DNA from 4 places in the Enterobacter cloacae complex sp. 385G4 genome. Region 4 is predicted to be linked to each of the others. Evidence: predicted binding sites of a transcription regulator. Region 4 holds the regulator's gene; each other region holds the start of a gene.
What was found. Region 4 encodes PhoB, which activates phosphate uptake and scavenging genes when phosphate is short. Its sites were predicted from a motif close to CTGTCATAAAACTGNCNNAT; they were not measured.

Region 1 (3,108 bases), on a different contig from region 4:
GGTAACGCACGGTTCGGTATTTCCGAGCTTGCGGCAGACGGCATCGGTCGCCCACTCGGCCATCAGCCGGTAGGTCATCAGCTTGCCGCCGGTAATGGTGATAAACCCGTCCATGCCGTCGCGCTCGGCGTGATCGAGCAGCACGATGCCCCGGCTGACGTTACGTCCGCTCGGATCGTTATCGCTGGCGACAAGGGGACGCACGCCCGCGTAGGCGCGCAGGATACGCGTCTGCGCCATCACCGGCGCCAGCTTTTCCCCTTCGCGCAGCAGAATATCCACTTCTTCGGCGGTGACCCGGTTGACGTCAATGTCGCTGTAGTCAACGTGCGTTGACGTCGTACCGATGAGCGAAATGGTGTCGCCCGGCACCAGAATGTCGGCGTCAGACGGTTTGCGGCAGCGGTTGATGACGTGGTTATTGATGCGGTGGTCAAGGATCAGCAGCGAACCTTTGGCCGGGAACATGCGGATGGATAAGTCGGCGTATTCCGCGATGCGCTGGCCCCAGATCCCCGCCGCGTTGACCACCACGGCGGCGTGCAGCTCGCTGTGCTCGTTGTACTGCGTATCAAACACCCGCACGCCGCAGATGCGATGACCCTCGCGGATAAGCCCGGTCACTTCATGTCCGGTCAGAATGCGCGCGCCATGCTCGCGGGCGTCCAGCATGTTGGCGGCGGTCAGGCGGAACGGATCGACGGTGCCGTCAGGCACCTTCACCGCGCCGATCAGCGTCGGGTTCACCGACGGCTCCAGCCGCCGGGCCAGAGCCGGATCCATGGCCTCAGCCTGAATGCCCGCGGCAGTACAGGCGGTTATAAAGGTTGACTGAAAGGCGAGGTCATCTTCGGGAAGGGTAATAAAGAGACCGTCGGTCGGCTCTATGCAGTGTCGGGCGATACGCTTGAGGATCTGGTTTTCAGCGATACATTCGCGCGCGGATTCACCGTCGGTGACCGCATACCGCGCGCCGCTGTGCAGCAGGCCGTGGTTACGCCCCGTCGCGCCGGTGGCGATATCGTGGCGCTCCAGAAGCGTGACGCTTAAGCCGCGAAGGGCGCAGTCGCGTGCGATGCCGGCGCCGGTTGCGCCACCGCCAATGATAATCACATCGCTGTAGCGTGGATCGTGAATTGTCATTGCCTTTCCTCTATGTTCGTTTTTTAGCATTTAGCCACATAGATTGTGTGGTTTGTTTGATTTCGAACATAAACGCGCGAAATTCGAAACTGAAACGTGATTTCATGCGCTTTTTTGCGCATTCTGTCATATTTCTGTAACAATCTGTGCGTTGATTCACAGTAACAAACCGCATGTTTTTTTAACATCCCCGCCTCTGTAACCAGGCGCGAGATGCCTGGTCATTTTTTGAAAGGCCACGGAGGCTGTTATGCTCAGTATCTTCAAACCTGCGCCGCATCGGGCGCGACTGCCAGAGGCAGAGATCGATCCTCTCTACCGCCGTCTGCGTTGGCAAATCTTCCTCGGGATCTTCTTCGGGTATGCGGCGTACTATCTTGTACGTAAAAACTTTGCGCTCGCCATGCCGTATCTGGTGGAGCAGGGCTTCTCCCGCGGCGATCTGGGGTTCGCGCTGTCGGGGATCTCCATCGCCTACGGTTTTTCCAAATTCATCATGGGTTCCGTGTCGGATCGCTCGAATCCGCGCGTATTCCTGCCTGCCGGTCTGATCCTGGCGGCAGCGGTGATGCTGTTTATGGGCTTTGTGCCGTGGGCAACCTCCAGCATTGCCATCATGTTCGTGCTGCTGTTTCTCTGCGGCTGGTTCCAGGGCATGGGGTGGCCGCCGTGCGGACGCACCATGGTGCATTGGTGGTCACAGAAAGAGCGCGGCGGCATCGTGTCGGTGTGGAACTGCGCCCATAACGTGGGCGGCGGTATTCCGCCGCTGCTGTTCCTGCTGGGGATGGCCTGGTTCAACGACTGGCACGCGGCGCTCTACATGCCTGCCTTTGGTGCCATTCTGGTGGCGATTATTGCCTTCGCCCTGATGCGCGATACGCCGCAGTCCTGCGGCCTGCCGCCGATTGAAGAGTACAAAAACGACTATCCGGATGATTACAGCGAGAAGCACGAAGAAGAGCTGACCGCGAAGCAAATCTTCATGAAGTACGTGCTGCCGAACAAGCTGCTGTGGTACATCGCGGTCGCCAACGTGTTCGTTTATCTCCTGCGCTACGGCATTCTGGACTGGTCCCCGACCTACCTGAAAGAGGTGAAGCACTTCGCGCTGGATAAATCCTCCTGGGCGTACTTCCTGTATGAATACGCCGGTATCCCGGGCACCCTGATTTGCGGCTGGATGTCGGACAAGGTGTTTAAGGGCAACCGCGGTGCGACGGGCGTCTTCTTTATGACCCTGGTGACTATCGCGACGGTAGTGTACTGGCTCAACCCGCCGGGAAATCCGGGTGTGGATATGGCCTGTATGATCGTCATCGGCTTCCTGATTTACGGTCCGGTGATGCTGATCGGTTTGCACGCCCTGGAGCTGGCGCCGAAGAAAGCGGCGGGAACGGCGGCGGGCTTTACCGGCCTGTTTGGCTACCTCGGCGGTTCGGTCGCGGCGAGCGCCATCGTGGGCTATACCGTTGACTTCTTCGGCTGGGACGGCGGCTTTATGGTGATGATCGGCGGCAGCGTGCTGGCGGTTCTGCTGCTGGTTGTTGTGATGATCGGCGAGAAACGTCACCACGCGGAAGTGCTGGCGCGTCGTCAATAAGGAGCATTGCGATGAAATTAACTCCATTAACCACCGGCCTGCTGCTGGCAGGCCTGATGACAGGCTCTGCCCTGGCGGCGGATAAAATCGTTATCGCCCACCGCGGTGCCAGCGGCTATCTGCCGGAGCATACGCTGCCGGCGAAAGCGATGGCCTATGCCCAGGGCGCGGATTACCTGGAGCAGGATCTGGTGATGACGAAGGACGACCAGCTGGTGGTCCTGCATGACCACTATCTTGACCGCGTCACGGACGTGGCGGAGCGTTTCCCGGACCGCGCGCGCAAAGACGGTCGTTACTACGCCATCGACTTTACCCTGGATGAAATTCGCTCTCTGAAGTTTACCGAAGGCTTTGAGATT
Region 2 (3,108 bases), on a different contig from region 4:
CCGGCTCCTGGAAGTACGTGGCAAACAGCGGCGCAAAGATAAACAGGCCCCACATGCCGTATACGATACTTGGGATGGCCGCCAGCAGTTCGATGGCAATACCCAGCGGGCGACGCAGCCAGCCCGGCGCCAGCTCCGTCAGGAACAGCGCAATACCGAAGCTTACCGGAACCGCAATCAGCAGGGCGATGAACGAGGTCACCAGCGTACCGTAAATCGGCACCAGCGCACCGTAGATATCGTTCGGCGCGTCCCACTCTTTGGTCCACAGGAAAGAGAAACCGAATTTCTGAATGCTCGGCCAGGAGGAGAAAATCAGAGACACGATAATGCCGCCCAGCAGCAATAGCACAATCAGCGCAGCCAGTTTGACCAGCGCGCCGAAAATCATGTCACCTTTTTTACCCGGAGGGTTAAATGCAGGCTTGGTTGCAGCCATAAATCACTCTTCTGTTAAACGCGTTTACGAAATCGGCGGGTAAGCGCAAGCGCCACCCGCCATTTTCGTCAGAATGCTAAATTAATACAATGCTTTACCGCTGCTGTCTTTCACGTTGGTTTTCCATGCAGCACGAATCTGCTCAACCACGCTGTCTGGCAGGCTGGCGTAATCCAGGTCGTTAGCCTGTTTGCCGCCGTTTTTGTATGCCCAGTCAAAGAACTTCAGCACTTCAGTACCTTGCTCTGGTTTCTTCTGATCTTTGTGAATCAGAATGAACGTTGTAGAAGTGATTGGCCACGCGTTGTCGCCTTTCTGGTTAGTCAGATCCTGTGCGAAGGATTTGCTCCAGTCAGCGCCTTTCGCTGCGTTAGCGAAGTTCTCTTCAGTTGGGCTAACCGGTTTGCCGTCAGCAGAAACCAGTTTGGTGTAAGCCAGGTTGTTCTGCTTAGCGTAAGCGTATTCTACGTAACCGATAGAGCCAGGCAGACGCTGTACGAAGGCAGCGATGCCGTCGTTACCTTTACCGCCCAGACCGGTTGGCCAGTTAACGGTAGAGCCGGAGCCGACTTTCGATTTCCACTCTTCGTTCACTTTTGCCAGGTAGCTGGTGAACACGAAGGAGGTACCGGAACCATCAGCACGACGAACCACAGCAATGTTCTGCGAAGGCAGCTTAACGCCCGGGTTCAGTTTGGTGATGGCTTCGTCATCCCATTTTTTGATTTTGCCCAGGTAGATGTCACCCAGGGTTTTGCCGTCCAGCACCAGCTCGCCTGATTTCAGGCCAGGGATGTTAACGGCCAGCACAACGCCGCCGATCACGGTCGGGAACTGGAACAGGCCTTCCTGATTCAGTTTTTCATCAGACAGCGGAGCGTCAGATGCGCCGAAATCAACGGTATTCGCGGTAATTTGTTTAACGCCACCGGAGGAGCCGATACCCTGATAGTTAACCTTGTTGCCGGTTTCCTTCTGGTAGGTATCCGCCCATTTGGCATACACCGGCGCAGGGAAGGTTGCACCGGCACCTGTCAGGCTTGCTGCTGCGAATACAGAGAAAGCGCTCATGGATAAGGTCGCGGCGACAACAGTTGCGACAGTGGTACGCATAACTTTCATAATGTCTCCTGCAAGGATTTCGTAAATCATTGTTTAAGTGGCTACGATGAGCAAAATAGGACAAACAGGTGACAGATAAATGTACGAAATATGACAGTTTTATGACAATGCATGCCTGCACGTTAACCTCATGAATAAACACATGATTTTATTTTTCACTAAAGCATCATGATGAAAGGAAGTGTGGTTCAGAATGGAAAAAATGACAATGACTGTAATATGTAACAGGGGCGGAAACATTTCGCCCCTGTGTTTATTCAGTTGGCGATCTCCAGCGTGATGGTGGCGTAGGCGTCAAAGGTCCCCGGCCTGGGCTGAGCGCCTGTCGCACTGGCTGGCGCCGCGGAAAACGTCAGCGAGTTGGTTTCTGCCCCCTGATTGTTCGGCCCCCTGTCCATACTCATGCTGCCGCCGTTCACATTCACCGCGCGGTCGGCCTTGTCATAAATGACAATCCCGACATCATCATTACCGTTGACTTTCATCATTGTCGCGCTGGAGTCAACCGGATCGGCATGAAGGGAAGAGTAGACGATATTTTCATCCCTAATTCCGGTGCACTGGACGAGGATGGTTTTGGTCACCTTGTGGCTGGAAACGGGCGTGCCCTGCACCGCAGAAAACGCCGTAGAAGGAATTTTACCAAAATCGATTTCCAGCGACTGCCCCGACGCAATCTCACAGCTTTGCGGTGCGACGATATCACCCGAAATACGGATTTCTGCCAGCTTTTCGGTACTCGCCAAAGAGGATTGTGTGTTTATTCCGCCGTACAGATCCGCGACGATCGTGCCGGGTACCGTGACCTTGCCGATAAAAGGTTTGTTAACCAGAAATGACAGCTTGATCTCCGATCCCGTATCCAGTATCGCCTGGTTGCCTTCTTCGCCATCCGCATAGCAGTACATACCGGAGGTTACGCGATTTGGTTCCGCAGAAAAGGGTACGGGAATAAAGTTACGTCCCAATACATGAATCGAGGAGGCAATACTCAAGTTGTCATTCAGTCTGTAGTAGGTATAACCGTTTCTCGTCGTATCGACGTTCAGAGGCGAAGTGGCCGTATAGTAAATCTCTCGAAAGACGGTGGTATAGCGCGTCAGGCAATTACATTCAACTTTATAGGTCGTGGGGGACGTTAGGGTCTCCAGATCTCTTATCTCCATACCCGCTTTATTTTTATCAGCCGGTATTTGCTGATTATTCACATTCAGATTGTAGAGATAGGTTCCACCTACTGCATGGCAGATCCCATCCCCCGCAAGCGCAGCCTTGCTCCATGTACTGAATAAAAGCGTCATTACAACAAACAGCCTTTTCAAACCCAATTTCATCGCGCTATTCCTGTTGGCAAACTGCCGTTGTCTGAACCAGCTCGACACCTGTCGGCTTGTTAATGTGGTAATGCACCGTGCAGCGACTGGCATTCCCCTTTCCCCAGTTCAGTGAAAACGTACCGTCTTCCGGCATACCGGAAAGGTAGACATCGCCGTTATCCCCGACAATGCCGGTCACGCTGCCGGACTCAAGCTCCGCGGACGCCATCG
Region 3 (3,108 bases), on a different contig from region 4:
ATGCCTGAACGCCGGGTTGGGTCACGCGCAACCCGCTGACGATGGCTGCAAGGGTGGCAAGGGCGCCTGCGGTGAGAAGCGCAACGTGGTTGCCGTTTTGCCCGGCAAGGTTAAACATCAGGGCAACCAGCGCCGCACCGGTGCTTTGCCCCAGCAGACGCGCGGTCCCCAGCATGCCGCTGGCACCTCCGCTGCGGTGGCGCGGTGCAGAGGTAATAATGGTGTGGTTGTTGGGGGACTGAAACAGGCCAAACCCGGCTCCGCACAGGATCATGCGCCAGATGATGTCCAGATCCCCTGGCGATGATGGCAGCAGCGCCAGCGCGAAAAGACCTGTTGCCATCACGGCCAGCCCCACCGCGCCCAACAAACCGGCATGTACACGTTCTATTAAATAACCTGCCAGGGGGGCCATCACCATCGTCGCCAGCGGCCAGGGGGTTAACAGCAGCCCGGTCTCCACTTCGGAACGTCCTATCACGCTTTGCAGGAAGAAGGGCAGAGAAACCAGAGCCAGCATCTGGGCGCAGAATGAGCAGACGGAGGTGCAGATGGAAAGCGAAAAGAGGGGAATACGCAGCAGATCGACCGGCAGTAAGGGCACCGGCAGGGAAAGCTGGCGGCGAACAAAGAAGAAGCCCGTCACCAGCAGGGCAACAAGCTCCACGGCGGTTAGCATCAGGGATTGACCCTGCGCAAAACCGCTCAGGGCGGTAATCAGCAGACCAAAGGTGAGCGCATTCATCACCGCGCTTGCTACGTCAAAGCGCGGCATGGTGCTTTTCGGGCCGTTAGCGGGGAGAAATCGCAGGGCAAAGAAGATGGCCACGATACCCAGCGGCACGTTTATGGCGAACAGCCACTGCCACGAGGCGACAGAAAGAATGGCCGCTGCAATCGTTGGCCCGGCGGCAGAAGAGACCGCGACAATAAACGAATTTATCCCCATGCCGCGGCCCAGATGGCGGTGCGGATAAATTAGGCGGATTAGCGCCGTATTGACGCTCATCAGCGCCGCGCCGCCAAAACCTTGCGCGATGCGCGCCAGCGTCAGCGTATGCAGAGAGTCCGAAAGGGCGCACAGCAGTGATGTAAAGGTAAATACCACCAGCCCGCACTGATATACCCGACGGTAGCCGAACATATCGCCCAGAAAAGAAAAGGAGAGCAGGGAAACCACAATCGCAATCTGATAGGCGTTAACAATCCATATCGAACTGGCCGGGGAAGCATGCAGATCGGTGGCAATGGTGGGAAGGGCAACGTTCGCAATCGCGCCGTCAAGAACGGCCATTGAGATACCAATAATAATCGTAGCGATAGCGCCATACCGCTGGGGCAAAGGCAGGCCATCGGAAAGGTTCTTTTCCATCGGGGATAAATAGCTCAGAGTGAAATTATTCTCAGGGTAACTATTTTAGCATCGTTAACACCGTTTTATGTCGCAGATTTGTAACGAAGTAAACGCGGATTGATTGCAGGTAACATGACGGGAATTTATAATAAAAACCGGTTCTGATTTTTATAAAACACTCTCTATGAGGTGGTAAATGGCAATTGCGGATTTGGATAAACAGCCAGATTCAGTTTCTTCCGTGCTGAAGGTGTTTGGCATCTTACAGGCGCTCGGGGAAGAGCGTGAAATTGGTATCACAGAGTTGTCACAGCGCGTGATGATGTCGAAAAGCACCGTTTACCGCTTTTTGCAAACCATGAAATCACTGGGTTACGTTGCACAGGAAGGCGAATCTGAAAAATATTCTCTGACGCTGAAACTGTTTGAACTGGGTGCCCGGGCATTGCAAAACGTGGATCTGATCCGTAGCGCGGATATTCAGATGCGCGAGATCTCCCGCCTGACCAAAGAGACTATCCACCTGGGCGCGCTGGATGAAGACAGTATTGTTTACATCCATAAAATTGACTCCATGTATAACCTGCGTATGTATTCGCGCATTGGTCGTCGCAACCCGCTTTACAGCACGGCAATCGGTAAGGTTCTGCTGGCGTGGCGCGATCGTGAAGAAGTTAAACAGATCCTCGATGGCGTGGAGTACAAACGCAGCACTGAACGCACCATTACTAACACCGATGAGTTATTAACGGTGCTCGACAAGGTGCGTGAGCAAGGGTACGGCGAAGATAACGAAGAGCAGGAAGAAGGGCTGCGCTGTATTGGCGTTCCGGTGTTTGACCGTTTTGGCGTCGTGATCGCAGGGTTGAGCATCTCTTTCCCAACGCTTCGCTTCTCGGAAGAGCGCCTGCACGAGTACGTGGCTATTCTGCATACCGCCGCGCGTAAGATTTCTGAACAGATGGGTTACCACGACTATCCGTTCTAACCCCGGTTAGCATAAAAAAACGCCGCATCTTTGCGGCGTTTTTTATTTGTCGTAAACGCTGTGGCTCAGCCATTATCAATCACGACGGAGGTCTTACGCAGTACCGGGCAGTTGGTTAACCCAATGATCCCGCTATCCGAATGGAGATACTGCGCCGTGCTGACTCCCTGTGCTGTTAAATACTTACATTGAATGCCTAACCCTGCGGCGTTTTCGGTGCTTCCCACCAGCACGCCATAACCCGTTAAAAGAAGGCCAATCCAGAGTATCGCCAGTGCAACAATTGTACGAATAATTAAGCGCATTATTACCTCTTTATCATTGTTATCATGATGCTAGCCTAACCGGTTTACGTAATGAAACAAGTGCAGGATTCTGAAAAGAGCCTGATGGCGCTACAGTTAGTCCTTGTTTAAGATAACCGTGATAACCTGGTCATATCAGGTCTTTAAACGGAGTGTGGAGTGAAAAAAATACGCTGGGTGATTCTGATTATCGTGCTGATAGCGTGCGTGGTGTTGTGGACGCAGACTATCAACGTGATGTGCGATCAGGATGTACAGTTTTTTAGCGGCGTTTGCGCAATCAATAAGTTTATTCCGTGGTAGCACGCATTTTTTCTTCAGGTGATTTCCTTCCTTCGCGCCAGTGGTAAAATAGACGTTTTTATTGAGGTGGTGAAATGGGTGAGTTACTGAATTCAGGGCTGCTAAATATGGCATCCCTGACGATCTCTTTGGTTGTTCTGCTGGTGGGGCTGGTCATT
Region 4 (3,108 bases):
TTTTGCGCCTGAGAGACCTTATTCAGGCGCGGGGTTTCGTGGTAGAGCGCCAGGCAGATGGCATCGAGCAGGGTGGTTTTACCCGCGCCGGTTGCGCCAGTGATGGCAAACAGACCGTTGCTGGCAAAAGGCTCCGCGGTGAAGTCAATTTTCCACTCGCCCTTGAGGGAGTTGAGATTTTTCAGGCGCAGGCTCAGAATTTTCATGCGTTTTCTTCCTCGTCATTGAGGGCGTGCAGAGTATGGCTGAACAGCTCGTTGAGCCTGACGCGCTTCGCATCATCGATCTCTTCCTGCGACAGTCGGCGCTCGAACACCTCTTCTACGCGCAGTTCGCTAAGCGTTTCGCGCTGGGCGCCGAGCAGAATTTTCTCGCGCTGCTCGCGGCTGCGGCGCACCAGCAGCACCTCAACCGGCAACTCTTCGGTCAGCGCCTGAATTTTCCGCTGCATATCGTGCAGGTAGTCATCGGTGGTGATTTCAATATCCAGCCAGACGGGCGGGTTAAGCTCAGCGCCGCGCCACTGCTCAAGCTGGGCGGTGATGGCAGCCAGATCGCCCTTCAGCACCGCCAGCGGCTGGGTGACCGGCACTTCCAGCGTCTCGACGGCGCTGAGTTTGCCCTCATCAAAGCTCACCAGATGCACGGATTTGGCTTTTCCGGTTTCATCGAAGCTGAGCGAAATAGGGGAGCCACAGTAGCGGATATGCTCGCAGCCGCCGATGACCTGGGCGCGGTGAATGTGCCCGAGCGCGATGTAGTCCGCGGGCGGGAAGTTTTGCGCCGGAAAGGCGTCCAGCGTACCGATATAGATCTCGCGGACCGCGTCACTTTTGCTGGCCCCGACGGTGGTGAGGTGCCCGGTGGCAATGATCGGAATGGCCTGTTCACCGCGCAGGGCACAGGCTTCCGCGTGCTGCTGGTGATAGTAGTCGGTGATGGCCTGCAATAAATGCCGCTGCTTTTCCGCGCCCGACAGTCCCGCCTGGCTTTGCACGATGTCGCGCGGACGTAAAAAGGGAATCGGACACAGTACCGCGCCCGGCGACCCGTCGCGCTTTTTCAGGATCTGCGGGGCGTGCCCTGCGCTGGCGACGACGGTGGTATTGAGAAATGCCAGGATGTCGCGGGATTCATAGAGCGTCGCGACGGAATCATGGTTGCCGGCGACAATCACCAGATGACAGCCGGTTTGCTGCAGATTCACCACGAAGCGGTTGTACAGCTCACGCGCATAGCTCGGCGGCGAGCCGGTATCAAAAATATCTCCCGCCACGATAATCGCGTCCACCTCATGCGTCCGGGCCGTTTCCAGCAGCCAGTTCAGGAACGCTTCATGTTCAGCCGCACGGCTTTTGCTGTAAAAATTTTGACCCAGATGCCAGTCCGAGGTGTGAAGTATGCGCATAGGAGATCCGTGGCGAAAAACGATGCGGGCGATTATAAACTGTCAGGGAGAGGAAAATAACCGCTGTAATAAAACAACAGTTTGCCATTTATAGTGGTACTGTTTTTCATAAATCTGTCATAAATCTGACGCATAATGGCGCCGCATTACAAACTTGTAACTTAAATAAGATAAGACAGGGCAAAGTATGGCGAGACGTATTCTGGTCGTAGAAGATGAAGCTCCAATTCGTGAAATGGTGTGCTTCGTGCTCGAACAAAATGGCTTCCAGCCGGTTGAAGCGGAAGATTATGACAGCGCGGTGAACCAGCTGAATGAACCCTGGCCCGATCTGATTCTGCTTGACTGGATGTTGCCCGGCGGCTCCGGACTGCAGTTTATCAAACATCTGAAGCGTGAAGCGCTGACCCGCGACATCCCGGTGGTGATGCTCACGGCGCGCGGAGAGGAAGAGGATCGCGTGCGCGGTCTGGAGACCGGCGCGGACGATTACATTACCAAGCCTTTCTCCCCGAAAGAGCTGGTTGCCCGCATTAAGGCCGTCATGCGCCGTATTTCCCCGATGGCGGTCGAAGAGGTGATCGAGATGCAGGGCCTCAGCCTTGACCCAACGTCACACCGCGTGATGACCGGCGAAAATCCCCTCGACATGGGGCCTACCGAATTTAAACTCCTGCACTTCTTTATGACCCATCCGGAACGCGTTTACAGCCGCGAGCAGTTGCTGAATAACGTCTGGGGAACTAACGTGTATGTCGAAGACCGGACGGTTGACGTACATATCCGCCGCCTGCGAAAAGCGCTGGAACTGAGCGGCCACGATCGTATGGTACAGACGGTCCGCGGTACGGGTTATCGTTTCTCGACCCGTTTCTGAATAATGACAGGAGTGTGACGCGTGCTGGAACGTCTGTCATGGAAAAGGCTCGTCTTTGAACTGATCTTATGCTGTATTCCGGCCCTTCTTCTGGGGGCCTTACTTGGGCATCTGCCGTGGTTTCTGCTGGCGGCGGTCACCGGGCTGTTAGCCTGGCATTTCTGGAACCTGCTGCGTCTCTCCTGGTGGCTGTGGGTGGACCGCAGTATGACCCCGCCGCCGGGAAGCGGCAGCTGGGAGCCGCTGCTGTACGGCCTGCACCAGATGCAGATGCGTAATAAAAAGCGTCGCCGCGAGCTGGGAAGCCTGATCAAACGCTTTCGCAGCGGCGCAGAGTCGCTGCCGGATGCGGTGATCCTGACGACAGAAGAAGGAACTATTTTCTGGTGTAACGGGCTTGCGCAACAGCTGCTGGGCCTGCGCTGGCCGGACGACAATGGTCAGAACATCCTTAACCTTCTGCGTTATCCCGAGTTCACGCTGTATCTGAAAAAGCGTGATTTCACCCGTCCCCACAATCTGAAGCTGAATAACGGTCGCCATCTGGAAATCCGCGTGATGCCCTACAGCGATCGCCAGTGGCTGATGGTGGCGCGCGACGTGACCCAGATGCATCAGCTGGAAGGGGCGCGTCGTAACTTCTTCGCCAACGTCAGCCATGAGCTGCGAACCCCATTGACCGTGCTGCAGGGCTACCTGGAGATGATGCAGGAGCAAACCCTGGAAGGCGCGCCGCGTGAAAAAGCGCTGCATACGATGCGCGAGCAAACGCACCGTATGGAAGGGCTGGTGAAGCAGCTGCTGACGCTGTCAAAGATTGAAG

Region 1: a site for PhoB is predicted at 1,267-1,286, ahead of glpT (glycerol-3-phosphate transporter). Genes of this name have one in related genera too.
Region 2: a site for PhoB is predicted at 1,650-1,669, ahead of pstS (phosphate ABC transporter substrate-binding protein PstS). Genes of this name have one in related genera too.
Region 3: a site for PhoB is predicted at 1,440-1,459, ahead of kdgR (DNA-binding transcriptional regulator KdgR). Genes of this name have one in related genera too.

Annotation. Positions count from the first base shown of each region.
Region 1 is NZ_JBXWDD010000001.1:1,513,629-1,516,736, reverse strand. Features, by position in the region: gene glpA (anaerobic glycerol-3-phosphate dehydrogenase subunit A) at 1-1,143, opposite strand, end outside; gene glpT (glycerol-3-phosphate transporter) at 1,394-2,746, shown strand; gene glpQ (glycerophosphodiester phosphodiesterase) at 2,758-3,108, shown strand, end outside.
Region 2 is NZ_JBXWDD010000005.1:227,163-230,270, forward strand. Features, by position in the region: gene pstC (phosphate ABC transporter permease PstC) at 1-439, opposite strand, end outside; gene pstS (phosphate ABC transporter substrate-binding protein PstS) at 521-1,561, opposite strand; gene stgD (fimbrial protein StgD) at 1,819-2,895, opposite strand; gene AC2FAJ_RS15695 (fimbria/pilus outer membrane usher protein) at 2,900-3,108, opposite strand, start outside.
Region 3 is NZ_JBXWDD010000001.1:1,063,009-1,066,116, reverse strand. Features, by position in the region: gene AC2FAJ_RS05265 (MFS transporter) at 1-1,372, opposite strand, end outside; gene kdgR (DNA-binding transcriptional regulator KdgR) at 1,551-2,342, shown strand; gene AC2FAJ_RS05255 (YobH family protein) at 2,408-2,647, opposite strand; gene mgrB (PhoP/PhoQ regulatory lipoprotein MgrB) at 2,807-2,950, shown strand; gene AC2FAJ_RS05245 (YebO family protein) at 3,025-3,108, shown strand, end outside.
Region 4 is NZ_JBXWDD010000006.1:93,025-96,132, forward strand. Features, by position in the region: gene sbcC (exonuclease subunit SbcC) at 1-206, opposite strand, end outside; gene sbcD (exonuclease subunit SbcD) at 203-1,408, opposite strand; gene phoB (phosphate response regulator transcription factor PhoB) at 1,596-2,285, shown strand; gene phoR (phosphate regulon sensor histidine kinase PhoR) at 2,307-3,108, shown strand, end outside.